DNA from 2 places in the Comamonas koreensis genome. Region 2 is predicted to be linked to the other one. Evidence: riboswitches for the same ligand, from Rfam matches in the RefSeq annotation. Region 2 holds a riboswitch; the other holds the start of a gene.

Region 1 (14,236 bases), 1.5 Mb from region 2:
ATACCGGGGCTGCAGGAGATCAACGAGGCCATCGTCACCGTGGTCTGCATGGGCGAGACCGCGCCGCTGACCCTGATCGATGACGAGCTCACCATCGGCCATGTGCTGGGCAGCGTGCCCGCCGATGTGCCGCAGGTGCCGCTGCAGCGCGATATTGAGCAGCAGCAAAAATCGCTGCGCATGAAGCCCGAAGCGGCGAGCAAGCTGCTGGCCTTGGATCTGCGCAAGGAGACCGACCTGGCGCGCAGCCATTTTCTGCACCGCCTGCGCTTGTTGGGCATTGGCTGGGGCACGCGCGCGGCCGATGCGCAGCGCAACCGCGGCACCTTCCGCGAGAGCTGGCAGATGCAGTGGGAGCCGGAGCTGGCCGTGCGCATCATCGAGGCCAGCGTGCATGGCGCCACCGTGGCGCAGGCCGCCACCGCGCGGCTGCGCGCCAGCCTCTCGCCCGATACGCCCTTGCCCGAGATTGCGCAGGCGATTGACGACGCGCTGCTGGCGAACTTGCCGCAGCTGGTCGAGTCGCTGATTGCCACCCTGGCCGAGCGCGCGGCCACCACCGGCGATGTGGCCCAGCTGCTGCAGGCGCTGCCGCCGCTGGCCAATGTGTACCGCTATGGCAGCGTGCGCCAGACCGATACCGCCTTGCTGGCCACCGTTATCGATTCGCTGGTGCTGCGCGCCGCCATTGGCTTGCCAGTGGCATGCATGGCGATGGACGAAGAGGCCGCCGCTGCGATGAAGGGCAAGGTGCTGGCCGCGCATGAGGCGCTGCGCCTGCGCGGCAATGATGCGCAAGCCCAGGCCGCAGTCGACGCCTGGCGCGCTGCGCTGCGCAGCCTGGCGATGGGCGACGCCGCTGCGGCCTTGCTGCGCGGCATGGCCTGCCGATTGTTGCTCGATGAGCATCTGCTGGACAGCGCCGAGGTGGTGCTGCAGTTCAACCGCAACCTGTCCTTGGGTGCTGCGCCGCTCGATGTTGCTGCCTGGCTGGATGGCTTTTTGAACCAGCAGGCGCTGGTGCTGCTGCACGACGAGGCCATCTGGGGTGCCGTCGATGCCTGGCTGGCGGGGTTAGGTGAGGTGCAGTTTGCGCAGATCTTGCCGCTGGTGCGGCGCAGTTTTGCCAACTTCAGCAAGCATGAGCGCCAGAGCCTGGGCGACAAGGCCCGGCGCGCGCCGGTGGCTGGTGCTGCCGTGCCTGCTGCCGCCTTGGCGGCGGGCGATGAGGATGCCCCCTGGGACGAGGCGCGCGCTGTGCTGGCGCTGCCGCTGCTCAACACCCTGCTGGGGCTGGAGCTGCCGCCCGAGTTGCTGGCGCAGATTCCGCCTGCCGCCACGCCTGCTAACCAAGCCCTGGAGTGATGACGATGACCCATGCCGCCCATCCCGCGCCAGGCCTGGCGCAAGACGATGCACAAACCCTGCCGCCAGATGAGGCAGAGGCGCTGCAGCCCACCACCCGCTTGCAGCGCTGGCGCATGGTGCTGGGCAGCCCGGCCGATGCCAGCTGCGGTACCGTGGGAGGACGCCTGCAGGAGATGGACCAGGCGCTGGCCGCGCTCTACGAAGGCGACAGCCAGCTCGGTTCGCGCAAGGGCGGCCGGGGCAATTCGTCGCCCTCGGTGTCGCGCTGGCTTGGTGATATCCGCAAGTACTTCCCCAGCCAGGTGGTGCAGGTGATGCAGCGCGACGCGATGGAGCGCCTGCAGCTGCGCGAGTTGCTGCTGCAGCCCGAGATGCTGGAGAACGTGCAGCCCGATGTGCACCTGGTGGCCAACCTGATTTCGCTCGGCTCGGTCATCCCGCAAAACACCAAGGCCACCGCGCGCCTGGTGGTGCGCAAGGTGGTGGACGAGCTGATGAAAAAGCTCGAAGAGCCGATGCGCAGTGCCGTGGCCGGCGCGCTGGACCGCAGCCAGCGCAACCGCCGCCCGCGCCATGCCGAGATCGACTGGAACCGCACGATACGCGCCAACCTGCGCCACTGGCAGCCCGAGTACCAAACCATCGTTCCCGAGACCTTGATCGGCTACGGCCGCAAGGCGCGCCGCCCGCAGCGCGAGGTGATTCTGTGCATCGACCAAAGCGGCTCCATGGCCAACTCGGTCGTCTACTCCAGCATCTTTGGTGCGGTGATGGCCAGCCTGCCTGCCGTCGCCACCAAGCTGGTGGTGTTTGACACGGCCGTGGTGGACCTGACCGACAAGCTCGACGACCCGGTCGATGTGCTGTTTGGCGTGCAGCTGGGCGGCGGCACCGATATCAATGGTGCGGTGGGCTACTGCCAAAGCCTGATCAGCGAGCCGCGCAACACCATCCTGGTGCTGATCTCGGACCTGTACGAGGGGGGGGTGGAATCCGGCCTGCTGCGCCGCGCCAATGAGCTGGTGGAGTCGGGCGTGCAGTTCATCACCTTGCTGGCGCTGAGCGACGAGGGCGCGCCCGCCTACGATGCGGCGCTGGCCGCCAAGCTCGCCGCCTTGGGGGTGCCGTCCTTTGCCTGCACCCCGGATGCCTTCCCGCAGCTGATGGCCGCTGCGATCCGCCGCGATGATGTCGCGGCCTGGGCGGCAACCCAGGGCTTCAAGACCAGCCAATGAGGCTGCCAGGCAGCCATCCAGCCAGAAAAAAGCCCTGCGGTGCAGGGCGGTTGGAGTAAGCAGAGTGGGGTAGAAGTCCGGTTAGCGGCCCAGCGAATCGGGCAGCGGAAAGCCGGTGATGCGCTTGGCGCGCGGCGGCGCATAGGTGCGCACCTTGGAGGTCTTGAGGCCCAGGCGCACCAGCGATTCGGCGATCGTCACCGCTGCGGCCACGCCATCGACCACGGGCACGCCGGTGCGGCTGCGCACCTTGTCTTCGAGCTCGGCCATGCCGCCGCAGCCCAGGCAGATGACCTCGGCATGGTCTTCTTCAACGGCCTTGGCCGCCTGCTGCACGATAGCGTCGACCGCGCGCTCGGGCTGGCTCTCGAGCTCCAGCACGGCCATGCCGCTGGCGCGCACCGAGGCGCAGCGCGCATCCAGCCCGGCCAGCTTGAGCCGGTCTTCGATCAAGGGCACAGCGCGGTCCAGCGTAGTGACCACGGCGTATTTGTGGCCCAGGAACATGGCAGTCGATGCCGCCGCCTCGGTGATGTCGACGACGGGCACTTCCAGCAGCTCTTGCAGGCCTTCGCGGCCATGCTCGCCGTAGCCGGCCTGGATGACGGCATCAAAGGGCTGGTCATAGCGCATCACCGCATCCATCACGCCAACGGCGCAGAGGTAGCTCTCAAAATTGCCTTCCACCGATTCTGCGCCAAAGCGCGGGGTGAGGGCGACGATCTCGGTGCCCGGTGCGGCCGCCCGGCGCGCCTGGGCGCCGATGGCCTCGGTCATGCTCTCGGTGGTGTTGACGTTCACGATCAGAATGCGCATGCAAAAAACTCCGTCTCAATGTTGGGCATGGTTCACGGCAATGGCCTCGCCGTCCTGGTCTTCATAGTGCTGGCCCTTGGGGGTCAGCAGCCAGTAAAACAGGCCGCCGAGCCCGGCCGCAATAAACCAGGAGAAATGCGACACCGACTCGAGCGCCGGCAAAAAGGCGAACAGCAGCGCAATCAGCGCCGAGGGCACCAGGGCCTGGATGGCGCGGCGGTTGACGCCGTTTTCGTAATGGTAAGGGCCGTTGCGGTCATCGCTGTAGAGCGCCGGCACATGCACGCGCTGCTTGCGGATCAGCCAGTAGTCGGCCATCACGATGCCAAACAGTGGGCCGAGGAACGAGCCCAGACCGCCCAGGAAATACAGGATCACCAGCGGTGAGTCGTAGAGGTTCCAGGGCAGGATCACAAAGCCGAGGATGGCGCTGACGAGGGCCGCGCGGCGGAAGTTGAGCTGGCGCGGCAGCAGGTTGGCCAGGGCCAGAGCGGGTGCGACAAAGTTGGCCATCAGGTTGACGGCGATGGTCAGGATCAGCAGCGACAGGCTGGCGAGCACCAGCAAGGGCTTGTTGGGGATCTTCTCGACGATGTCGGTGGGGCTCAGGATCAGCGTGCCGTCAATCGCCAACTGGCCGCCGGTCAGCACGACGACGATCAGGCCGAAGATCAGCATGTTGATGGGGATGCCCCAGAAGTTACCCTTGACCACGGCGCTGCGTGAGGTGGCGCCCCGGGTGAAGTCACAGAAATTGAGCACAAAGGTGCCATAGATGGCGACCCACAGCGAGGCTGCGCCCATGATCTGCACCCACATCGCCGCACCGGTGCTGGGCTTGGGCGCCGTCCACTGGATCTTGCCGCCCGAGCTGTACAGCACCCAGCCGGCCAGCGCGATAAAGGTCACCAGAATCACCGGGCCGGCAAAGGCCTCGTACTTGCGGATGCTCTCCATGCCCCAGCAGGCAATCATCGTCTGCACCACCCACAGCAGGCTAAAGCTGATCCAGCCGAGCACCGGCAGGCCCAGCACCTGGTGCGCCAGCAGCACCTGCAGGCTGGGGAAGAGGGTGATCAACAGTACATCGAGCACCTTGGAGGCCAGGTAGGTCTGGATGCCGAACCAGGCGATCGCGACACCGCCCCGGATCAAGGCCGGGATCTGCGCGCCCCGGGTGCCAAAGCTGATGCGGCTCATCACCGGAAAAGGCACACCCGTCTTGGGGCCCATGAAGCCCGACAAGGTCAGCAGCACAAACAGCATGGCAGCGCCCATCATCAGCGCCGTCAGAGTCTGCCAGCCACCCAGGCCCAGCGCAAACAGGCCGATGGCAAAGGCGTAGTTGCCCAGGCTGTGCACATCATTGGCCCAGAGCGTGAACAGGCTGTAGGCACCCCAGGAGCGGCTGTCTTTCTTGGTGGGCGCGAGGTCTTTGTTGTAGAGCGATGGGCATACGCCGGCGGGCAATGCACCGGCCGCTGCGGGGCGCTGCTGTGCGGGGTTGAAGGCAAAGCCTGCGTTCTGGTCTGCTGCAAGATCGGTCATTGACATCCTTGGATCGGGCGCATCCAGCTGCGCCTTATTTGCGGCCTGGCGGCCGGGTTTGTCTCGTCATGTGCGCGGGTCCATGCATGGCATGTGCAGCACAAGACAGGCCTCAATGGCTATGCGTTGTGTGCACATATGCATACATTAAGTGTATACAAAACACCTGAAAATGAACTAGGGGCAACCCTGGGTGAAGTGCCACGCTGTTACTTGGGAGACGCCTTGGCTGCCTCTGTCAGAGGGTGCCAAGGGAGAGCTGCAATACATGAGCTTGCTCATGTTTCGGCTTGTAGCGGTTGGCGTTCTAGCTGGGCACCAGGCCGCAACAGCAAGACGGAAATACGATCCATTCCTAAAGAACTTGGCGCGGTTGGGGCCATGTGCTCCGAAGCGCTGCGCAGCGTTTAGACTGCGGCTTCCCTTGGGGAGTAGCCTGCTTCCGCGCTGGAAGCGTCTGCGTCAACATACTCGGCATTTCGCATGCTGTGGCGCAGACATCCGTTCTTCGGTTGGCGAGACCATCGGCATGCCAGCACGACCTCGGTCGGGCAGTGATGGCGTGCCGTTGTGCTCATGCCCGACTGTCCTAGAAGAACCTCCGATGAACGCTGCTTCCATTTCCCTGTTGGCGCTTGCCATGTCCACTGATGCCTTTGCTGCCGCGATTGGCAAAGGCTCTGCCCTAGTCAAACCCCGTTGGTCCGAGGCGCTGCGCACCGGCCTGATCTTTGGTGTCATCGAAGCCATCACGCCGCTGGTGGGCTGGGCGCTGGGCTATGCCGCGGCCGATTATGTGAAGGCCTGGGACCACTGGATTGCCTTTGTGCTGCTCTTGGTGCTGGGCGGCCGCATGGTGCTGGGTGCCTTCCAAAGTGCCGATGAGCCCGAGATGAGCCGGCCCGCGCGCCATGGCTTCTGGCTGCTGGTCGCCACGGGCTTTGCCACCAGTATTGACGCGATGGCGGTAGGCGTGGGCCTGGCCTTTCTGGATGTGAACATCACCGTCGTTGCGCTCAGCATTGGTTTTGCCACCTTTGCGATGGTGACCCTGGGCGTGATGGTCGGCCGCATTCTGGGCAATATCACGGGCCGCTGGGCAGAAGCGGTGGGTGGTGTCGTGCTGATTGCCATTGGCTCGCTGATTCTGTACGAGCACATGGTGGCCGTATAAAATCAAAGCCCTCCGCTGGCGTGGCAGAGGGCTTGGCTGCGTTTTGCGCTGTAGGAGCGTTGCTACAGGCAAAACAAAGCCCCGCAGAGCAGGGCTTAAGTGAGAGAGATCAGTGGGCTTGCAATTGCTGCGGGTGCCGGGTTTTTAGTTCTGGCTCAACCGCTTGCAGGCTGCGCTGGTATCAGAAGCGGGCAGGAGCACGCTTACGGTCACGTTCGTCTTCAGGCCAAATAGCAAACACTTCAGTCATTTCAGTCCTTTCACCTTTCTGGTGTAGATGGGTGTACAACGGGCCGCGCGCTGAAGTTGTTGACAAGGCCTGCATAAAGTTTTGTGAACAAGCTCCAACAAAACGTAGAAATCACCGTTTTATAGGGTCTGACACAGCATTGCACCGCGAAATCGCTATGATTTGCCACCGAATTTGGATTGGGAGTGCGTAATGGCTGGTGCTGGTTTGTTGATGTTGCTCGATGATATTGCGACCTTGCTTGACGATGTGGCGCTGATGACCAAGACGGCTGCGGGCAAGAGCACGGCCATCCTGGACGATGTGGCCACGCAGACCAAGGTGGCGGTGCAGAAGACCGCGGGGGTGCTGGGCGACGACCTGGCGCTGAACGCCGAGCAGGTGACTGGGGTCAAGGCCAACCGGGAGTTGCCGGTGGTCTGGGCGGTGGCCAAGGGGTCGCTCAAAAACAAAGTCATCTTGGTGCCGGCAGCGCTTTTGATCAGTGCTTTTGCGCCTTGGTTGATCACGCCGCTGTTGATGCTTGGCGGCGCTTTTCTGTGTTTTGAAGGGGTGGAGAAGGTGCTGAGCCTGTTTCACAAGCCCGGCAAACAGGCGCCCCATGATGCCGTCAAGGAGTCCGAGCAGGCGGCGCAGATGGGCGTGGCGCCATCATCCGTGAAGGCTGCCAGCGAGAAAAACATGGACCCGGTGGCCTATGAAAGAGCCAAGGTGGCGGGTGCGGTGCGTACCGATTTCATTCTGTCTGCAGAAATCATCGCCATCGCGCTGGGCACCGTGGCCAGCAAGCCGCTGTGGGAGCAGTTTGCGGTGCTGGTGGCCGTGGCACTGGCGATCACCGTGTTTGTCTATGGCCTGGTGGCCGGTATTGTGCGCATGGACGATGTGGGCATGTGGCTGATGCGCAAGACCAGTGCCGCAGCCCAGGCCCTGGGCCGGGGCCTGATTGCGTTTACGCCCTGGCTGATGCGTGGCCTGTCGATTGTGGGAACGGCTGCGATGTTCATGGTGGGCGGCAGCTTGCTGGTGCATGGCATGGGCCCGATCGAGCATTGGTTGGAGAGCACCGTAGCCCCGATGGGCGGTGTGGTGGCCATGCTGGCCCCAACGCTGGTGCACGTGGCCGTCGGTGCGGTCATTGGTGGCCTGGTGGTGCTGGCGGTAGAGGCCTGGCACAAGATGCGCGGCCACTGATCGACAGCAACCACGGATGGCTGCTGGCCGCGTCCCTCGGGCGCGGCGCTGCAAGAAGCAGAAGGCGGCATCGCAACAGCGGGCCGCCTTTTTTCATCGCTTGTTTTGTCGGGTTGATCTGGGTCAGGGCAGCCTGGCCCGCATGAGCAGAAGATGCTGAACATGGACGGCAGACAAGGGCCGGTTCCGCAACTTTTCAATCCATGCGAGCAAGATCGCAGCGAGGGCAATGACGATGAAAAAAATGATGTTGGCAGCGGCAGCTGTATATGCAATGGCGTCGGGCGCGGCGATGGCGCAAGAGGCGCAAAGCCCCTGGCAAGTGCGTGTGCGCGCCGTGCATCTGGACAGCGCCAACAAGGACTCCACCGGCCTGGGCCTGTCGATCAATGACAAGACGATTCCCGAAGTGGATGTGAGCTACTTTTTCACGCCCAATATCGCGGCAGAGCTGGTGCTGACCTACCCGCAAAAGCATGACCTGCGCTCGGACGGCGCCAAGATCGGCACGCTCAAGCACCTGCCGCCCAGCCTGCTCGCGCAGTACCACTTCACCAATATGGGCGCCTTCAAGCCCTACCTAGGCGCTGGTGTGAACTACACGCGCTTCTCGAACGTGAACTTTGCACCGGCTGTTGAGGCCGCGCTCGATCCATCGATCAAGAAGAACAGCTTTGGCCCGGCGCTGCAGATCGGCTTTGACTACATGCTGGACAAGCACTGGTCGATCAACGTCGACGTGAAGAAGGTCTACATCAAGACCGATGTGCGCTCGGCCGGCACCAAGGTGGGCACTTTTAAGGTGGATCCTTGGTTGCTGGGTGTGGGTGTGGGCTACCGCTTCTAAACAGGTCCTCATGCCCGCTCCTGGTGATCCAGGAGCCACAGAGCACTGTGTTTGAGCCGCTTGTTGAAAGCGGCTCTTTTTTTGCGTGCGACGGCCCCTCAGACCTTGGCCAGCGCCTGCTCCAGATCGGCCAGCAGGTCATCGACATGCTCGATGCCGACCGACAGGCGCACCATGCCTTCGCTCACGCCGGCTTTCTCCAGCTCTGCGCTGTCCAACTGGCGGTGCGTGGTCGAAGCCGGGTGCGTCGCCAGCGATTTGGCATCGCCAATATTGACCAGGCGGGTGAACAGCTGCAGCGCATCCAGAAAGCGGGCACCGGCGGCGCGCCCTTCGCCGTCTGCGGCATTGAGGCTGAAGGACAGAATGCCCGAGGCGCGGCCGCCCGACTGCTTTTGCAAGGTGGCATGGTCCGGGTGGTCCGGTAGGCCCGCATAGCGCACCCAGGCCACCTTGGGGTGCTTTTGCAGCGTCTCGGCAATCTTTTGCGTGTTCTCGCAGATGCGGTCCATGCGCAGCGCCAGGGTCTCGATGCCTTGCAGGATCTGGAAGGCGTTCTGCGGCGAAATGGCTGCGCCCATATTGCGCAGCGGCACGACGCGCGCGCGGCCGATGTAGGCCGCAGGGCCCAGCGCTTCGGTGTAGACCACGCCGTGGTAGCTCACATCGGGTTCATTGAGGCGCTTGAAGCGCGCCTTGTGCTCGGCCCAGGGGAACTTGCCGCTATCGACGATGGCGCCGCCCACGCTGGTGCCATGGCCGCCCAGGTACTTGGTGAGCGAATGGACGACGATGTCGGCGCCATGCTCGATGGGGCGCAGCAGATAGGGCGAGGGCACGGTGTTGTCCACGATCAGCGGCACACCATGGCGGTGGGCCACATCGGCGAGCGCGCGGATATCGGTCACATTGCCCAAGGGGTTGCCGATGGACTCGATGAACACGGCCTTGGTCTTGTTGTCGATCAAGGCGCCAAAGCTGGCCGGGTCGCGTGGATCGGCAAAGCGCACCTCAATGCCCTGCTGCGGAAAGGTATGGGCAAACAGGTTGTAGGTGCCGCCATACAAGGTGCTGGCCGAGACGATGTTGTCGCCCGCTTCGGCCAGCGTTTGGATAGCTGCGGTGATCGCTGCCATGCCCGAGGCCAGCGCCAGCGCGGCAATGCCGCCTTCGAGCGCGGTCACGCGCTTTTCCAGCACATCGGTGGTCGGGTTCATGATGCGGGTGTAGATATTGCCCGGCACCTTCAGGTCAAACAGGTCGGCGCCGTGCTGCGCGCTGTCAAAGGCGTAGGCCACCGTTTGGTAGATGGGCACGGCCGCAGCCTTGGTAGTGGGGTCGGGCGAATAGCCTGCGTGAACGGCCAATGTCTCGATGCGCATGGTGTTGGAATCCTTGTGTGCTTGGCGGAATGAATCGTTGGTTGTTGTAGCAGTTTTGCGCGCCGGGCCAACGATTTTTTGGGTATGAGCTTATGAGGCCGCAGAGCCCCGAGCCCCCTCAGAGCCAGGTATTGACCGCCAGCCCGCCCAGCACCAGCCAGACAAACAGCACCAGGGCCAGCAGCAAGGGCTTGATGCCCGCAGCCCGCACGGCGCGCACATGGGTGGTGAGCCCCAGGCCGGCCATCGCCATCGTCAGCAAGGCGTTGTCCCACTGCACACCGATGGCGAGCGCCTGCGCAGGGATGACGCCCAGCGAATGGATGCCTGCCACGGCCACAAAGCCCAAGGCAAACCAGGGAATCGTGATCTGGCGGGCCTGCACAGGGCGGTTGTCTGCGGGCTGGTTGGCGGATGCGTCCGGACCTGGACGTTTGGCCAGCCACAGCGACAGTGCAATCAGAAACGGGGCAAGCATCATCACCCGTACCATCTTCGCGACCACGGCGGTGTCGGCCGCGCTGCTGCTGATGGCGCCGCCAGCAGCGACCACCTGCGCCACCTCATGCACGGTCGAGCCCACCCAGAGGCCATAGCCGGCCTCGCTCATCTGCAGGCTGGGCGCGAGCCACTGGTAGAGCACCGGGTACAAAAAGGTGCCCACGGTGCCAAAGACCACCACGGTGGCGATGGCGACCGCCACATCATCGGCGCGCGCCTTGGCCACCGGGGCGGTGGCCAGCACGGCCGCTGCGCCGCAGATGGCGCTGCCCGCGCCCACCAGCATGCTGGTGCGGGCATCCAGCCCCAGCCAGCGCTGGCCCAGCCACTGCGCCAGCACAAAGGTGCTGCCGAGCATCAGCGCATCGATCAGCACGCCGCTGGCGCCCACGGCAGAGATGTCCTGGAAGGTCAGGCGCAGGCCATAGAGGATGATGCCCAGGCGCAGCAGCTGCTGCCTGGACAGGCCCACCCCCGCAGCCGCCGGCGCCTGCACCCAGCCGTAGACAGTATTTCCCACCAGCATGCCGATGACGATGGCCAGCGTGAGCGCGCTCAGCCCATGGCTGCCAAACCAGGGCAGGGCCGCGAGCGTGCTGGCCAGCCAGGCAATGGCCGCACACAGCAGCAGCCCCGGTGCCAGGCGTTTGGCGCCATCGAGCCAGTGGCCGTTGCGCAGTTGGGGGAGGGAGAGGGGGGCGAGTGACATGGGCGGTTCCAGAGGCCCTGGCAGGGCCAAAAGCGGTGGCCTGCCGGGCGATATGGAATCACTATAGAAATTATTCTTATATCTGTATAACTAATTGTTTGGTTAATATCTACCGATAAAATAGGTAGATATTTTTTTATCAACCCAAGCGCCTTGTGCGCCATCAATATGCTCCATCTCAGCCTGCGCCAGTGGGAGGTCTTCTGCGCCATCGCCCACAACGGCAGCACCGTCGCTGCGGCCCAGGCCATCGGCCTGTCGCAATCAGCGGTCAGCGCCGCCTTGCAGCAGCTGGAGGCGGGCCTGGGCGCGCAGCTGTTTGCGCGCAGCGGCAAGCGCCTGGTGCTCAATGATCTGGGGCGCAGCCTGTGGCCGCAAGCGCAAGGCTTGCTGGAGCTGGCCTTGCAGCTGGAGCAGGCCACGCAGCAGACCGAGCCGATGGCGCCCGTGGTGCTGCGGCTGGCGGCCAGCACCACGATTGCCAACCATGTGCTGCCGGCCATCCTGGCGGACTTCATGCAGCGCTATGCGCTGGTGCGGTTTGAGGTGGTGATCGGCAATACGCGCGAGGTGGCCGAGGCGGTGGGCGAGGCCAGTGTGGACCTGGGCTTTATCGAAGGGGTGAGCCACTGGCCGGCGCTGGAGGTGCAGCCCTGGCGCGAGGATGAGCTGGTGCTGATTGCCGCGCCGGGCCATGCGCTGGTGGCCGCTGCCGGCCACAGCCCTGTCAGCGCCCAGCAGCTGGGCGCTTGCCGCTGGCTACTGCGTGAAGAGGGCTCGGGTACGCGCGAGGCAGTGGAGTTCACCGTGCTGTCCCAGCTGCGGGAATGGCCGATTGCGGCGGTGCTGGGCAGCTCCGAAGCCATTTGCACGGCGGTGGCGCGCGGGGCGGGCATCAGCTGCCTGTCACGCGTCATTGCCCAGCCCTGGATCGAGCGCGGCGAGCTGGCCGTGCTGCACAGCCTGTTGCCGCCGATGCGGCGCCAGTTTTCGCTGCTGCAGCGCCAGGGCAAGCAGCGATCGCCGGTGCTGCAGGCCTTGGTGCAGGCCTGTATGGACGCTGTCTGAGCCCAGTTGAGCAGGTTCTTAACGAACGTGCTGCTTGTCGAGCTTGCGCGCCAGGGTGCGCCGGTGCATGCCCAGGCGGCGCGCGGTCTCGGAGATGTTGAAGCCGGTCTCGGCGAGGGTCTCGTGGATCTTCTCCCACTCCAGCGTCTTGATCGAGGTGGTGGCGGCGGTCAGATCGACCTCGGTGCTGCCTTCGACCCGGCTGAAGGCCGCCTCGATGTCGTCGGTGTTGGAAGGCTTGGCCAGGTAGTGGCAGGCGCCCAGCTTGATGGCCTCCACCGCCGTGGCAATGCTGGCGTAGCCGGTCAGCACCACAATCAGTGCCTCGGGGTTTTGCGCATGCAGCAACTGCACGCAGGACAGGCCCGAGGCGTGGCCGGCCAGCTTCAAGTCCATCACCGCGTACTGAGGGCGCTCGGTCTGCAAGAGTTGCGCCACTTCGTCGGCGCTGCTGGCATGGAGCACGCGGTAGCCACGTCGCTCAAAGGAGCGGCGCAGCGTGCGGGCAAAGGCGGCATCGTCTTCAACCAGGAGTAAGAGGCGTTCTTGGGTTGGCGTCATGGTGTGGTTCGTCATCCAGGGCAATGGAGGCCAGCGGCAGGCTGATGCGCACGGCCGCGCCGCCGCCCAGGTGCTGTTCGCGGTTGCGGGCCTCGACATGGCCGCCCAGCGAGCGGGCCACATTCATCACCAGGAACAGGCCCAGGCCACCGCCAGGGCGCTGTTTGGTGGACTGGTAGGGCTTGCCCAGGTGGGCCAGGATCTCGCTCTTGAAACCCGGGCCGCTGTCGGTCACCTGCAGCACCAGCTGGGCATCGTCCTGCGCGGGGCATTCCACCACGAGCTGGACAAAGCCGGGTGAGGCCTCTAGTGCATTGTCCAGCACATTGAAAATCATCTGTTGCAACGAGGTATCCGAGATGATCGGAATATCGCGCGCGACCTGCTTGCGGTAGACGAAGTTGCCGGGCTGGCGGTGGCTTTGCCACTGCGCGGCGACCCGGTCCATGAAGGTGACCAAGGTGGTGCTCTGCGGCGCGTCGCCGCGCGTCTCACCGGCCGACAGCAGCACGCCGGTGACGATGGATTTGCAGCGCTGCACCTGGTGCTCCATCTCGTGCAGGTCCTCCATCAGTTCGCTGTCTTGCGCGATCGAGGGCATGCGCTGCCAGTCGCCCAGAATCACCGCCAGCGTCGACAGCGGCGTGCCCAGCTCATGGGCGGCGCCGCTGGCCAGCAGGCCCATGCGCACGATGTGCTCCTCTTCGGCCGCGCGCTGGCGCAGGTCGGCCAGGCGCGCATCGCGCAGCTGCAGGTTGGACATGATGCGGTTGATGAAGGAGACCAGCAAGATCGCATTGAGCCCAAAGCTGATCAGCAGCCCCAGCAGGTACAGCGCATGCATGGCGCCACTGCGGTGGCTCATGATCTGCAGCGGCTGGTAGAAAAAGGCCAGCGCCACCGCGCAGCTGCCGGTGACCACCACAATGCCCCAGGCATAGAACGGCTTGAGCAGCACCGCCCCCAAGGTGACCTGGAGCAGGAACAAGGTAATGAAGGGGTTGTTGGCGCCGCCGCTCAGGTAGAGCTGCAGGCTGAGCGCCCCCACATCGGCCAGCAGCGCCACAAACAGATCGCTGGAGGAGATGTCGTGCTGGCGCCAGCGCAGCCACCAGACGCAGATCAGGTTGGTGATGACCAGGCCGGCCAGCACGGCAAACATCTCGTACAGCGGCAGGTAGATGTCAAAGCCCCAGCGGACCAGCGAGATGGTGACCACCTGGCCCACCACCGCCAGCCAGCGCAGCTGGATGAGCAGCTGCATGTTCTGGCGGTCAGTGGTGTGGGTGACCTGAAACGGGGAGGGGATGGACAGTGGCACCGTGCAATTGTGCCGCAGGACTGTGCCGCAGGAATGTGCGGCAGTCGGCAGGCCTTGCGCCTGCCAGTGTTACCGGCGCCGACGGGCGCCGGTAACTGCACCGTGGCTAACGCGCGCCCTTGCGTTTGCGAAGAACCAGCCAGGTGGCGCCCACCACCATCAGGGCCAGGCCATACCAGGTCAGCGCATAGACCAGGTGGTTGTTGACAAAGCGAACCTGCGTGAGCCCTGCGCGTGGCCACTGCTGGCCTTGCAGGTCGCT
Region 2 (14,236 bases):
CTGAAGAACGCCGAGCGCCTGGAGGCCAAGGGCTTCCGCTACTCCTACGACATGCTGGGCGAAGCGGCGATGACCAGCGATGACGCCAAGCGCTACCTGCGCGACTATGAAAACGCCATCCATGCGATCGGCAAGGCCAGCCATGGCCGGGGCGTCTACGAAGGCCCGGGCATCTCGATCAAGCTGTCGGCGCTGCACCCGCGCTACAGCCGCGCCCAGTACGACCGCGTGATGACCGAGCTCTACCCGGTGGTGCTGCAGCTGGCCGTGCTGGCCAAGGGCTACAACATCGGCCTCAATATCGATGCCGAAGAAGCCGACCGCCTGGAGCTGTCGCTGGACCTGCTGGAAAAGCTCTGCTTTGCGCCCGAGCTGGCCGGCTTTGCCGGCATCGGCTTTGTCGTGCAGGCCTACCAAAAGCGCTGCCCCTATGTGCTGGACTTCATCATCGACCTGGCCCGCCGCAGCCAGCACCGGCTGATGGTGCGCCTGGTCAAGGGCGCCTACTGGGACAGCGAGATCAAGCGCGCCCAGATCGACGGCCTGGAAGGCTACCCGGTCTACACCCGCAAGGCCTATACCGATGTGTCCTACCTGGCCTGCGCGCGCCAGCTGCTGGCCGCACCCGATGCGGTCTACCCCCAGTTCGCCACGCACAACGCCCACACCTTGGCCACCATCTACCACCTGGCCGACCCGGCCCGCTACCAGCCCGGGCAGTACGAGTTCCAGTGCCTGCACGGCATGGGCGAGCCGCTGTACGAGCAGGTCGTGGGCCGCAACGCCAGCGAGAACCTGGGCCGCCCCTGCCGCATCTATGCACCCGTGGGCACGCATGAAACCCTGCTGGCCTACCTGGTGCGCCGCCTGCTGGAGAACGGCGCCAACACCAGCTTTGTGAACCGCATCGCCGACCAGGACATCCCCCTGGCCAAGCTGGTGGAAAACCCCGTGACCACCGCCCAGCAGTGGGCGCAGAGCGAAGGCCAGCTGGGCCTGCCCAACCCGCACATTGCCCAGCCGCGCGCGCTGTATGGCGCAAGCCGCAGCAATTCGGCAGGGCTCGACCTGTCCAACGACGACCGCCTGCGCGCGCTGCAGAACGAGCTGCAGGCCAGCGCCCAGATGGCCTGGCATGCCCAGCCGATGCTGGCCGATGGCGCGCCCGCATCCACCCAGGCCAGCGAGCCGGTGCTGAACCCGGCTGACCACGGCGACCAGGTCGGCAGCGTCACGCAGGCGTCGACCGAGCAGGTGGAATTTGCGCTGGCCGCCGCCCAGGCCGCCGCTGCCCGCTGGAAGGCCACCCCGCCCGCCCAGCGCGCCGACTGCCTGGCCCAGGCCGGTGACCTGCTCGAAGCGCATATGCCCACCTTGATGGGCGTGCTGGTGCGCGAGGCCGGCAAGACCTGCTCCAACGCGATTGCCGAAGTGCGTGAGGCCGTGGACTTTCTGCGCTTTTACGCCGCCCAGGTGCGCAGCTGGGGCCAGGCGGATTACCAGGCGCTGGGCCCGGTGGTCTGCATCAGCCCCTGGAACTTCCCGCTGGCCATCTTCAGCGGCCAGATTGCCGCCGCGCTGGCTGCCGGCAACACCGTGCTGGCCAAGCCGGCCGAGCAGACCCCGCTGATCGCGGCTGCCGCCGTGCAGGCGATGTGGCAGGCCGGCGTGCCGCGCGATGTGCTGCAGCTGCTGCCGGGCACCGGCGAGACCGTGGGCGCCCGCCTGGTGGGCGACCACCGCGTGCAGGCCGTCATGTTCACCGGCTCGACCGAAGTGGCGCGCATTCTGCAAAAGACGCTGGCCCAGCGCCTCGACGCCCAAGGCCAGCCCGTCACCCTGGTGGCCGAGACCGGCGGCCAGAACGCGATGATCGTGGACTCGTCCGCGCTGGCCGAGCAGGTCGTGGTCGATGTGCTGTCCTCGGCCTTTGACTCGGCCGGCCAGCGCTGCTCGGCGCTGCGCGTGCTGTGCGTACAGGAAGAAGCGGCCGACCGCCTGCTGCACATGCTGCGCGGCGCGATGCAGGAGCTCCAGCTGGGCAACCCCTGCCAGCTCAAGACCGATGTCGGCCCCGTCATCGACGCCGAGGCCAAGGGCGTCATCGACCAGCACATTGCCCGCATGCAGGCCGCTGGCCACCAGGTCTGGCAAAACAGTGGCGCCAGCGCGCAAGGCACCTTTGTGCCGCCCACGGTGATCGCCATCGGCCAGCTCTCCGAGCTCAAGCGCGAAGTCTTCGGCCCGGTGCTGCATGTGCTGCGCTACCGCCGCGAGAACCTGCCCCAGCTGCTGGCCGACATCAATGCCACCGGCTATGCGCTCACCCTGGGCCTGCACACCCGCATTGACGAGACCATTGCCCAGGTGGTCAACGCTGCGCATGCCGGCAATATCTATGTGAACCGCAATATCGTCGGCGCCGTCGTCGGTGTGCAGCCCTTTGGCGGCGAAGGCCTGTCGGGCACGGGCCCCAAGGCCGGCGGCCCGCTGTACATGCTGCGCCTGCTCAGCCGCATGCCGGCCACGGCCACCGTGGATGCGCTCGCCCACCTACCGCGCATGGCCGGTAGCGAGGCCCCGGCCGCCAGCACCGGCCAGCGCGGTAATGCCCATGGCCTGGAACAGGCCGATGCCGCCCCCGCCGCTGGGCTGGAGGCGCTGCAAAGCTGGGCCAGCCAGCAAGGCCAGGGCGATCTGGCAGCGCTGTGCCAGCGCTATGCCGCCCATACCGGCAACGGCTTTGCGGCCGAGCTGCCCGGCCCTACCGGTGAGCGCAATCTGTATGTGCTGAGTGGCCGCGAGCGCGTGGCCTGCGTGGCCAGCACCAGCAGCCTGCTGCTGGCCCAGCTCGCCGCCGTGCTCGCCGCGGGCTCCACCGCCGTGTGGCCCGCGGGCAGCAGCCAAGCCAGCCTGCTGGCCAAGCTGCCCGCCTCGGTGCGTGCCTCGGTGCAGCTGTCTGCGCACAGCGAGCAGGCCTTTGTGCAGTCCGAGGCCTTTGATGCGCTGATCGTTGATGCCGCCAGCGGCTGGCTGCCCACGGCCAGCACCTTGGCGGGCCGCGCCGGCGCCATCGTGCCGATCACCGCCCAGGCTGCCGACGGCAGCGTGCCGCTGTTCCGCCTGCTGGCCGAGCATGCCATCAGCATCAACACGGCTGCGGCTGGCGGCAATGCCAGCCTGATGACCTTGGACTAACGCTGAGGCTCGGGGCGCCGCCCCATGGAAAAAGGGCTGGAGATCGCAAGATCCCAGCCCTTTGAGTTGGTGCGTTGCTAGTGTTGCTAGCGCAGCCAGCGCTATCAGTCCATCGTCGTGAACAGCGCGGCCACACCCAGCACCAGGAAGATCACCGCGCAGACGCGGTGGATCCAGCGGATCGGCAGCCTCTTGGTGATCTTGTCGCCAAACCAGACCACCGGCGCATTGGCCAGCATCATGCCGATCGTGGTGCCTGCGACCACCCAGTAATAAGAAGCGGGGTACTTGGCGGCCAGGCCCACGGTGGCCAGCTGGGTCTTGTCGCCCATCTCGGCCAGGAAGAACAGCAGCACGGTGGTGCCGAACACACCCCAGCGGCCGCTGCTCTTGCCCGCTTCGTCCTCGTCGATCTTGTCGGGGATCAGCATCCAGCCGGCCATCAGGATAAAGGACACGCCCAGAATCCAGCGCAGCACATCGGGGCCCAGCATCGTGGTGATCCAGGCGCCAACGGCACCGGCCAGCGCATGGTTGACCAGGGTCGAGACGAAGATGCCCAGCGCAATGGGCCAGGGTTTGCGGTATTTGGCAGCGAGGACGAGGGACAGCAACTGCGTCTTGTCGCCCATTTCGGCAAGGGCGACGACGGCGGTCGAGAGGAGAAAGGCTTCCATGGAGTGGGGATCGTTATTGCAGCCGGATATCGCAAGACAGCATTGACCGCATCGCGACTCCGGCATGGGATCGCAACGTGGTCAATGGTCTCGCCCAGCATCCTCATCACCAGATGCCGTGTACGCCATAGGCCGCGAAGGCCCAAGTTTGTTGACGCACACTCTGCGGCGCATTGCGCGCCCAGCAGGCTACTCCCCAAAGACTGGCGCATCATACGCCCAAAAGCGATGTTGCGCCGCAACACCCACGCCCTCCAGGGAAAATACCAAGGGCTGGTTGCAGCAACTGTCAACACAGCGTAAGGCGATTCACCCATAATGGTGAAGCTCAATGTGCCCCCGGGTACACTAGAGCGCGCGGTGATCCGTCTTGGAAGTTGTCACAGGTTTGTTGATTGCATCAGGCTCCATCGCTTTTTTTACTTTTTTCGGAGTCCTCAAATGGGCAACAAACTTTACGTGGGCAACCTGCCTTACTCTTTCCGTGACAGCGATCTGGAAAGCACTTTCAGCCAATTCGGTACCGTCTCCAGCGCCAAGGTCATGATGGAACGTGACACCGGCCGTTCCAAGGGCTTCGGCTTTGTGGAAATGGGTTCGGACGCTGAAGCACAAGCTGCTATCGAAGGCGTGAACGGCCAAGGCTTTGGCGGTCGTAACCTGGTCGTGAACGAAGCACGTCCAATGGAAGCCCGTCCTCCACGCAGCGGCGGCTTCGGCGGCGGTGGTGGTGGTGGCCGTGGTTTCGGCGGTGGTGACCGTGGCGGCTTCGGCGGCGGCGATCGCGGTGGCTTCGGCGGCGGTGGCCGTGGCGGCTACGGTGGCGGCAGCTACTAAGCACATCACATCCAAAACCTCTTAGAGGTTTTGACAGTGAGATGACGGGTTTTCCCGGAAAAAAGGCCTCTTTGAGGCCTTTTTTGCATCTGGTTGCAGCTTCTGCGCCACAACAGAGGGGCACAACTATCCCATTCCCGGTTTTTATGCCAGAAAATAAAGGATGGAGCATTCCTCCATTGGGCTACTGCGATAGATGACCGGTGTTCTACAGGGCGCGATCGCATTATTTAAGAGTTATCAGGAGTCCCTCAAATGGGCAACAAGCTTTACGTCGGTAATTTGCCATACCAGGTTCGCGACAACGATCTGGAACAGGCCTTTGGTCAGTTTGGCAGCGTAACCAGCGCCAAGGTGATGATGGAACGCGACACCGGTCGCTCCAAAGGTTTTGGTTTTGTAGAAATGGGCAGCGATGAAGAAGCCCAAGCTGCGGTCAACGGTCTGAACGGTCAGCCCCTGGGCGGTCGCAATCTGGTCGTGAACGAAGCACGTCCCATGGAGCCCCGTCCTCCCCGCAGCGGCGGTGGTGGTTTTGGCGGCCCCCGTGGTGGTGGCTTTGGCGGCGGAGGCGGTAACCGTGGCGGCTTTGGCGGCGGCGGTGGTGGTGGCTACGGCGGCGGTGGTGGCGGCGGCTACGGCGGCGGTGGTGGTGGTGGATACGGCGGCGGCGGAGACCGTGGCGGCTACGGTGGTGGCGGCGGCGGTGGCTATGGCGACCGCGGTGGTCGCGATGGCGGCCGTGGCGGCAATGACCGCGGCTTTGGTGGTGGCGATCGTGGCGGTGAGCGCGATGGCGGCTTCCGCAGCCCCTACGGCAATGGTTCGCGCAACCGCGGCGGCAACCAAGGCTACGACAACAACGACGATTATTGATGCCTGCAGGCACCGCCCAGCGCTGTGCCGCACCGCAACGACAAAGCCCCGCCAGGGGCTTTTTTCATGCCTGGCTTAGGACCTGCTTTCAGTCTTGACCCGGTGGCGCCTCTTGCACCCGCTCGCGGTGGCGGTGCTTGCGCGGGCGGTTGGCCAGCGCGCGGTCATAGAGGGCATTGGGCAGGCAGCGCAACAGCCGCGCCACCCAGCCCATCTGCCAGGGGATCACGGCATAGCTGCGCGCCTTGGCAATCACTGCAAAGGCCTTGTCGGCAAAGGCCTCTGGCTGCATCAAGAAGGGCATGCCGTAGCGGTTGTGGCGGGTGAGCGGCGTGGCCACAAAGCCCGGGCAGATGGTGACCACCTGCACGCCGCTACGCTTAAGCTCCACCCGCAGGCTCTCGCAGTAGCTGATGACGGCGGCCTTGCTGGCGCAGTAGGCGCCGTGGCCGGGCAGGCCGCGTATGCCGGCCACGCTGGCAATGCCCACCAGCTTGCCGCTGCCGCGCGCCTGCATGGGGCGCACAAAGGCATGGAAGGTCGCGGCCATGCCGATCACATTGGTCGCATAGGTCTGGGCCATGACCTCCAGGTCCTCGCGCTCGGCCGTGTCGATGCCGTAGCTCACCCCGGCATTGGCCACCACCACATCGGGCAGGCCCTGCTGCTGCAGGCATTGCGTGCAGGCAGCAATGGTCTGGTCCTGGTCAGCCACGTCGGCGCCATAGACCGCGTAGCGGCTGGCATCCATCGCCTGCGCCTGGGCCCAGTCCGCAATCAGCGCGGTACGGCGGGCCACCAGCGCGAGGCGGTAGCCGGCCTGGTAGTAGCGCCAGGCCAGCGCCTGGCCGATGCCGCTGGAGGCGCCGGTGATCAGCACCAGCGGTGCATCGCTCAGGGGGGTGGACATGCGGCGCTCAGCGTGCGGGTTGCAGCACGCCCTTGACCCGGCCCTTGAGCTCTGCGACCTGGGTGATGTTGTTGAAGACCATCGAGTCGGCCGTGAACCGGTCCTGGCCCCGGATGATCTCGACGGGCTTGTTCGAGCTCACCCGCTCTTCGTTGACAAAGGCGTGCAGAAACTCGCCCCGGAACTCCATCTGCGGCGCGCCCGGCTTGTTGCTGCTGCGCACCACCTTGGCATTGCCAAACAGCTGCACTTCGGAGCCATCGGCATTGGACAAGGCGCGGTTGGCGGTGGCCACTGTCGTCGAGCCATCCTGGCGGATGGAACGCATCGTGGCCGTGTCGATCTCCAGCGTGTCGGTGTCCATGTAGTGGCGCATCTTGTTGCCCTGGATCTCGCTGGTCAGCACGCCGGTGCCGTCAAAGCTGCGCACCGAAAAATCGTTCATGTAGTAATCCACTTCGTGGCCGGCCACCGCTTGTTCGCGCACGCTCTGGGGCTTGGGGGCATTGCGCACCAGCCACCAGGTGCCCAGCGCCAGCAGGCCCATCAGGATCACCGGCAGGTAGATGGACGACAGGTCCATGAGGCGTCGCAGGCGAGATTTCATTGTCCGTACCGATCGAGCAGGTTGACATAGGCACCGCAGGCGGCCAGCACCGCGTCGCACAGCTCGCGCGCAGCACCTGCGCCGCCGTGGCGGGTGGTTACCCAGTGTGCCACGCCCAGCACTTCAGGGTGGGCATTGGCGGGCGCGCAGGCCAGCTGGCAGCGGCGCAGCACCGGCAGATCCGGCCAGTCATCGCCAATGGCTGCGGCCTGGTGCCAGTCCAGGCCCAGCGCCTCGAGCATGGCCTGGGCGGCAGGCAGCTTGTCCTCGGTGCCGTAGCGAACCTGCTCGATGCCCAGCGCCGCCAGGCGGTGGCGCAGCGGTGCCGAATCGCGCCCGGTGATGACGGCCGGCACAATGCCGGCCTCGCGCAGCATCTTGAGACCATGGCCGTCGAGCGTGTGGAAACGCTTGAGCGTCTCGCCCTGCTCGCTGATGTACAGGCCCCCGTCGGTGAGCACGCCATCCACATCGAAGAACACAATCTTGATACCCTGGGCGCGCAGCAGCAGCTCAGCGGGCCACTGCTGGGCGGGGGTGATGGCGGGCAAGGTTAATGTGCTGGCCATCAGATCACCTTGGCCCGCATCAGATCACCCACATGCACGATGCCCACCAGGCGCTGGTCCGCATCGGTCACCAGCACGCTGGTGATGCGGTGGGCCTCCATCAACGCAGCGGCGTCGGCCGCCAATGCGTCGGCCGAGATCTGGCGCGGCGTGGCATGCATCACCTCGGCAGCGGTCAGGCCGCGCAAGTCGGCACCAGCCTCAATACGGCGGCGCAGATCGCCATCGGTAAACACGCCCTGCAGCAGGCCATGCGCATCGACGATGGCAGCCGCGCCCATGCCCTTGGCACTCATCTCACGCATCAGGTCGCTGAAGCTGGCGCTGGGCAGCACCGTGGGCAGCGCATCGCCGCTGCGCATCACATCAGACACATGGGTGAGCAGGCGGCGGCCCAGCGCGCCACCGGGGTGGGAGCGGGCAAAATCCTCGGCCTTGAAGCCGCGCGCATCCAGCAGCGCCACGGCCAGCGCATCGCCCATCGCCATTTGCGCGGTGGTGCTGGCCGTGGGGGCCAGGTTCAGCGGGCAGGCCTCCTTGTCGACCTGGGTGTTGAGCACCCAGTCGGCATGGCGCGCCATCGAGGACTGCAGGTTGCCCGTCATCGCCACCACGGGCACGCCCAGGCGCTTGAGCACCGGCAGCAGCACGGAAATCTCGCCACTCTCGCCGCTGTTGGAGATGGCCAGCACCAGATCCTGGCCCGTGACCATGCCCAGATCGCCATGGCTGGCCTCGCCCGGGTGCACAAAGAATGCCGGCGTGCCGGTCGATGCCAGGGTGGCCGCAATCTTGCGCCCCACATGGCCGCTCTTGCCCATGCCAGTGACCACCACACGCCCGGGAATGTCCAGCATGCGCTGCACGACCTGGACAAAGTTGTCGTCCAGGCGCTGCGTCAGTGCCGCAATGGCCTCGGCCTCGATCGCAAAGGTAGACGCCGCCAGGCGCAGAATCTGCGCCGCTTCCACGGGGCGCTTGGGCTGTAGGGTGCTCATGGAGGCTGATTTTATCGGAGCGCCCGCGCCCCGGCCGGTGCGGGTCATTGCCAAACATGCTTAACCTGCGGCGGGTGCCGGTTGCAGCTGCCGCAGTTGGACTACCATGGCGGCTCCTCCCCTTTTCTGCCCGCCCACCATGCACGCTCCCGACGTCAACGCCTTTTTGCGTCACCACATCCGCACCGTTCCCGATTGGCCAGCGCCGGGCGTGCAGTTCCGGGACATCACCCCGCTGCTGCAGAACCCGCAGGTCTTCCATGTGCTGATCGATGCCTTTGTGCACCGCTACATGTCGCGCGACATGCGCCCCGATGTGGTGGCCGGTCTCGATGCGCGCGGCTTTATCCTCGGTGCCGTCATCGCCTACCAGCTCAAGGTGGGCTTTGTGCCCATCCGCAAAAAGGGCAAGCTGCCCTTCACCACGGTGGAGGAAACCTATGAGCTCGAATACGGCAGTGCCACGGTCGAGTTGCATGCCGATGCGGTCAAGCCCGGCGACAAGGTGCTGCTGGTCGATGACCTGATTGCCACTGGCGGCACGATGATGGCCGGCAAGAAGCTGCTGGAGAAGCTGGGCGCCCAGGTGATGGAGGGCGCTGCGATTGTCGACCTGCCGGAGCTGGGCGGCTCCAAGCGGCTGACCGATGCGGGTCTGCCGCTGTTCACGCTGGTGGATTTCGCAGGGCACTGAGCCCCAGTCACCGCCGCTGCGGTGCAGGCGCTCAGTGCAGGTCGCCGTACTGGGTATTGCTCAGGCCGCCAAAGCTGGTGTCTGCCGTGGGCGCAGGCGCACCGCCGCGTTGCGCGGCCTCCCGAGCGATCTGGGCATTGTGCGCGGCGCTGCGCGCGGGCGGAACAATCGGCGCGGGCCGGGGCGCCGCACTGGTGGCAGCGCGGCTTGCGGGCGATGCGCCGTCGAGCGCAGGCACCGGGTTCAGCGCCGCCTCGAGCAAGGCTTTCTTGAAGGCGGCAATCTCCGCTTCATCGACCGGGTCCATGCCCAGCGGCACCGGCACCACGGCCGGCTGGGGCGCGGTGACCGCACTGGGGGCCTTGGTGCTGGCGACACCCAGCTGGGCATTGAGACGCCAGTAAACCGAGGTGATCACAATCTCGAAACGGGTTTTGGCCGAGTAGGCGATCAAGGCCTCGATCTGGGTGAGCTTGTCGGGCGAGGCGCAGTACTGCTGGGCCAGATCCACCATCACGATGAACTGCGTGGCGCGCTTGTCCAGCGCCAGCACCTTGAATTTGTAACCTGCCGACAGAATGCCCGAGCGCACCATCGATTCGCGCACGGCCGAATACACCATCTCCCGGCGGGCCGAACGCTCACCGGGACGCGGCGCGGCGCTGTCGTGCTGCGGTGCCGCAGCCATGGGCCTGGCGGCCACCAAGGGGCTCTGGGCGGCCAGCATATCGTGCTGGCCCATACCCATTGGCTCGGCAAACATGGTTTGCGGCCCCAGGGGCGCAAAGGCCGATTTTTTTTCTGGTCGACTGAACCATTTGGCAAATATAGACATGCCACTCCCTACCCTGATCAGAATTTGTGCCCCAGACACAAGCCTTGCAACGTGGTTGCTCCGCCGTCAGCATCAAGCCTTGACGGCCAGACTTGGTGCCCACCGTATACCTGCGGTGTGCTGGGCGGTGTCCGCGACGCTCACATGGTCACCCGTTTCATCGCGCAACAGGCGTTTGTAATTGTAGGAAGGAGTATTGCATACACTTGTCAGAAAAGCGCGTGCGATTTGACCAATGCCAAGCTTTTATGTTGCGGCTACGCGGCGTTTGCGGTTGCCCAGGCGCTTGGCCAGCACCGATCCGGCCGCCATGGCCAGCGCGACGGCCACCGTGGGCTGGCGGTTGCACAGCTCGGTAAAGCGGATGCTAGACAGCCCCCAGAGGCGGCAGCCAGCCACGGCCTGCACGGTGGCATTGCGCGGTTGGTGCGAGAAGAACGCGCCTTCGCCGACAATGGAGCCCGCGCCGACGATCGCCAGGCGAATGCGCTGCTTTTCGTCCTCGAAATGCACGCTGAGGCTGCCGCTTTCGACGAAAAACAAGGTGCGCTCCTGCGTGCCTTGCTGAAACAGCACCTGCGATGCGGCCAGCTGGGTCTGCGTCAGGTACGGCGCGAGAATCTCCCACTGCGCAGCCGTCAGCGGGTTGATCATGCTTTCCTCGTCCTGGCAGTTGTTGATGGCCGCCACCAGGGGCTTGATGTCATTGGCGCTACTGAACATGAAATCCTCCTCCGCAATCCTGGCGGTGGGCCCACCAGTGATTTATCGAAATTCCTAATCCAATAAATCTAACCGAGTGGCTGCACAATGGCTGGGCGGCTGGGCAAAAATTTGTAAGAAGTATCGTCCAGTCCACAATTCCTGACCAAGCACGCCGCCTCCCACCTTCTCTCCTAGACGTTTTTCAGATTCCATGCATGCATTACTAGAGGCCATCGCCACCCTGCCCGCGAGCCAGCAGGCCCAACGCCTCTTCCACGGGCGAGGCGGCCTGTTTCCCGGTTGCGAACACCTGTCGCTGGACCTGTACCCACCGGCGGCGGTGCTGACCAGCTTTGCACCGCTGGCCGACGAGGCGCTGCAAAGCGTGGGCGATGCGCTGCAGCAGCGCTGGCAGCAGCTCTACCCGGGCGAGCCGCTGACCTGGGTCTACCAATGCCGGGCGCTGGGCGCGGCCGAAACCCGCCTGGTCCAGGGTAGCCTGCCCGAGCCCCATACGGTGCAGGAAGACGATGCCCGCTACCTGGTGCATGTGCTGCGCGGCCAAAACCATGGCCTGTTTCTGGACATGGCCGAAGGCCGGCGCTGGGTGCGCCAGTTCATCGCGCGCCAGCCCGATCCCGAGCGCTGCACCGTGCTCAACCTGTTTGCCTACACCTGCGCCTTTTCGGTGGCGGCGCTGCAGGCCGGCGCCGGCCAGGTGGTCAATATCGACATGAGCAAGGCGGCCTTGGCCAGCGGCCAGCAGAACCACCGCCTCAACCAGCTCGCCGGTGGCCAGTTCTGGGGCCATGACATTTTCAGCAGCTGGGGCAAGATCACCCGCACCGGCCCTTACCAGCTGGTGATCATGGACCCGCCCAGCTACCAAAAGGGCAGCTTTGTCGCCACCAAGGATTACGCGCGCCTGATCAAGCGCCTGCCCGACCTGCTGGCGCCGGGCGGCTTTGCGCTGCTCTGCCTCAACGCCCCCGAGCTGCCGCTGGCCTTTTTGCAAGACCAGATGGCCGCGCTGGTGCCGGAGCTGGAGTTCATCGAGCAGGTGGCCAACCCAGCCATCTTTGCCGATGTCTCGCCCGACCGGGCGCTCAAGGTGCTGGCCTACCGCATGCCCAGCTAAGCCTGGGCGGCAGGCTGGTCCGCTGAGTCGACAACCACCAGCTTGCCGCACAGCGCGAACGGGTGCTGGAGCCCTACTACCGCATGGAGCACTCCCGCAATGCCGCATCCGGCGGCGTGGGGCTGGGGCTGTCGATCGCGCAGACGGTGGCGCAGGCCCATGGGGGTGAGCTGTTGCTGCGCGACGCGGATGGGGGTGGGTTGGAGGCGGTGCTGGTGCTGCCTCGGGTGGCGGCAGACAGCGCCGCTAGCGCTGCAAGCTAAACGCGCGGCAAGGCTTATTTGCCAATACAAAAACTCGAAAAAATCACCCCCAGCAAATCATCCGATGTGAACTCGCCGGTGATCGCATTGAGTGATTGCTGGGCCAGGCGCAGCTCTTCGGCCAGCAGGTCGAGGGCGGGGCTGTCGACATGCAGCTGGGCATGGGCGATGTCCAGGTGCTCTTCGACCTGCTGCAGCGCCTGCACATGGCGGGCGCGGGCGATGTAGGTGCCTTCGGCGGCGGGCTGCCAGCCGGCCATGGCCAGCAGCTGCTGGCGCAGGGTGTCCAGGCCCGCGCCGGTTTTGGCCGACAGCACCAGCGGGGCCTGGTCGCCTGCAGCGGCAGCAGCAGCCAGGGTGCTGAACTGGGCGGCGGCCTCGGCGCTTTGGCGGTGCGCCTCATCGGGGGTCAGTGCGTCGGCCTTGTTCCAGACCTGCAGCACGGGCACCGTGGCAGGCAGTTGCTGCTGCAAGGTGGCGGCAATCTCGCGGTCGGCCTGGGCATAGTCGGCCTGGGCCATGCGGGTCAGGTCGTGCAAGAAGAGTACCGCGTCGGCGGCGGCGATTTCTTCCCATGCGCGGGCAATGCCGATGCGCTCGACCTCGTCACTGCTCTCGCGCAGGCCGGCGGTGTCGATCACATGCAGGGGCACGCCTTCGATCTGGATGGTTTGCGTGACCTTGTCGCGCGTAGTGCCGGCAATGGGGGTGACGATGGCCAGCTCGGCGCCAGCGAGCGCATTGAGCAAGGAGCTTTTGCCGGCATTGGGCTGGCCGGCAATCACCACTTGGATGCCCTCGCGCAGCAAGGCGCCCTGGCGGGTGCGCTGCATGACAGCCTGCACGGTGGCGCGCAGCTGGTCCAGCTGGCCATAGGCATCGGCTTTTTGTAAAAAATCGATCTCCTCCTCGGGGAAATCCAGGGTGGCCTCGACCAGCATGCGCAGGTGCACCAGCGCATCGCGCAGGCGGTGCACCTCTTGCGAGAAGGCGCCGGTCAGCGAGCGGCTGGCACTGCGCGCGGCCGCCTCGGTGCTGGCGTCGATCAAATCGGCAATCGCCTCGGCCTGGGCCAGGTCGATCTTGTCGTTCAGAAACGCGCGCTCGGTGAACTCCCCCGGCTCGGCCAGACGCAGGCCCGGCAGCAGCGGCCGGCCGCTGTCAGCCTCCGCCTGCGCGGCTTCCAGGCAGCGCGCCAGCAGCAGCTGCAGCACCACCGGGCCGCCGTGGGCCTGCAGCTCCAGCACGTCCTCACCGGTGTAGCTGTGCGGCGCGGGAAAGTACAGCGCCAGCCCCTGGTCGATGGCCTGGCCATCTGCTGCTTTAAAGGGCAGGTAGGTGGCTTCGCGCGGCTTCAAAGCCTTGCCGCAGAGGCGCTCAACCAGCGGCGCAATCGCCTTGCCCGATACGCGCACAATGCCCACCGCTCCGCGCCCGGGGGCAGTGGCAATGGCAACAATCGGATCGTGGTGGCGGGCAAGCATGGGCAGGTCTTTGGCGCGAGTGGGGCAAGCCCCACATTATCGTGGCGACCGGGCCGGCGCCATGTACTCCAGGCTATTGACCTCGTTCACCGCACTTAGCCCCGCCCCATGAAAAAAGCCTGCTGGCGCAGGCTTTTGGGGTGGTTGGAGTGTGCAGCGAGACGCTTACTTGACCGTAGTCCAGGCGGGGATGGGGCGCGCATCGGCGCGGTAGACGGTCTCGATGCCCTTGCGCATCGCCCAGGGGAAGATCTGGTGGTGCACGGGGATCGTGTAGAAGTTGTCCTTGGTCATCTTCAAGGCATCGTTGATCAAGGCGTCGCGCTTGGCCGTGTCGGTCTCGGTCTTCATCGCGTCGATCTTGGCGTCCAGCTCCTTGTCGGCAATGCGGCCGCCGTTGTAGACGCCGCCACCCGCGGCGCCCTTGCTGTGGATCAGCGCGTCA

Evidence for each region. Region 2 has a riboswitch for manganese ahead of F0Q04_RS03845 (TMEM165/GDT1 family protein). Riboswitches for the same ligand answer to the same signal wherever they lie in the genome.
Region 1: it holds a riboswitch for manganese, as region 2 does, so the genes downstream of both, mntP (manganese efflux pump MntP) here and F0Q04_RS03845 (TMEM165/GDT1 family protein) in region 2, are expected to answer to the same signal.

What each region holds. Positions count from the first base shown of each region.
Region 1 covers NZ_CP043575.1:2,302,839-2,317,074, forward strand. Annotated here, with positions in the region: gene F0Q04_RS10290 (DUF5682 family protein) at 1-1,365, shown strand, start outside; gene F0Q04_RS10295 (VWA domain-containing protein) at 1,482-2,603, shown strand; gene F0Q04_RS10300 (aspartate/glutamate racemase family protein) at 2,685-3,419, opposite strand; gene F0Q04_RS10305 (NCS1 family nucleobase:cation symporter-1) at 3,435-4,967, opposite strand; yybP-ykoY riboswitch at 5,389-5,551, shown strand; gene mntP (manganese efflux pump MntP) at 5,572-6,141, shown strand; gene F0Q04_RS10315 (DUF808 domain-containing protein) at 6,584-7,585, shown strand; gene F0Q04_RS10320 (OmpW/AlkL family protein) at 7,821-8,432, shown strand; gene F0Q04_RS10325 (O-acetylhomoserine aminocarboxypropyltransferase/cysteine synthase family protein) at 8,531-9,814, opposite strand; gene F0Q04_RS10330 (YeiH family protein) at 9,933-11,024, opposite strand; gene F0Q04_RS10335 (LysR substrate-binding domain-containing protein) at 11,193-12,092, shown strand; gene F0Q04_RS10340 (response regulator transcription factor) at 12,111-12,653, opposite strand; gene F0Q04_RS10345 (ATP-binding protein) at 12,616-13,974, opposite strand; gene F0Q04_RS10350 (SURF1 family protein) at 14,081-14,236, opposite strand, start outside.
Region 2 covers NZ_CP043575.1:830,080-844,315, reverse strand. Annotated here, with positions in the region: gene putA (trifunctional transcriptional regulator/proline dehydrogenase/L-glutamate gamma-semialdehyde dehydrogenase) at 1-3,198, shown strand, start outside; gene F0Q04_RS03845 (TMEM165/GDT1 family protein) at 3,303-3,875, opposite strand; yybP-ykoY riboswitch at 3,972-4,085, opposite strand; gene F0Q04_RS24145 (RNA recognition motif domain-containing protein) at 4,317-4,712, shown strand; gene F0Q04_RS03835 (RNA recognition motif domain-containing protein) at 4,968-5,588, shown strand; gene F0Q04_RS03830 (SDR family oxidoreductase) at 5,677-6,498, opposite strand; gene lptC (LPS export ABC transporter periplasmic protein LptC) at 6,506-7,105, opposite strand; gene F0Q04_RS03820 (KdsC family phosphatase) at 7,102-7,674, opposite strand; gene F0Q04_RS03815 (KpsF/GutQ family sugar-phosphate isomerase) at 7,674-8,672, opposite strand; gene F0Q04_RS03810 (adenine phosphoribosyltransferase) at 8,812-9,366, shown strand; gene F0Q04_RS03805 (hypothetical protein) at 9,398-10,129, opposite strand; gene F0Q04_RS03800 (Crp/Fnr family transcriptional regulator) at 10,448-10,924, opposite strand; gene F0Q04_RS03795 (class I SAM-dependent methyltransferase) at 11,118-12,044, shown strand; gene F0Q04_RS03790 (ATP-binding protein) at 12,107-12,307, shown strand; gene mnmE (tRNA uridine-5-carboxymethylaminomethyl(34) synthesis GTPase MnmE) at 12,322-13,791, opposite strand; gene F0Q04_RS03780 (ABC transporter substrate-binding protein) at 13,957-14,236, opposite strand, start outside.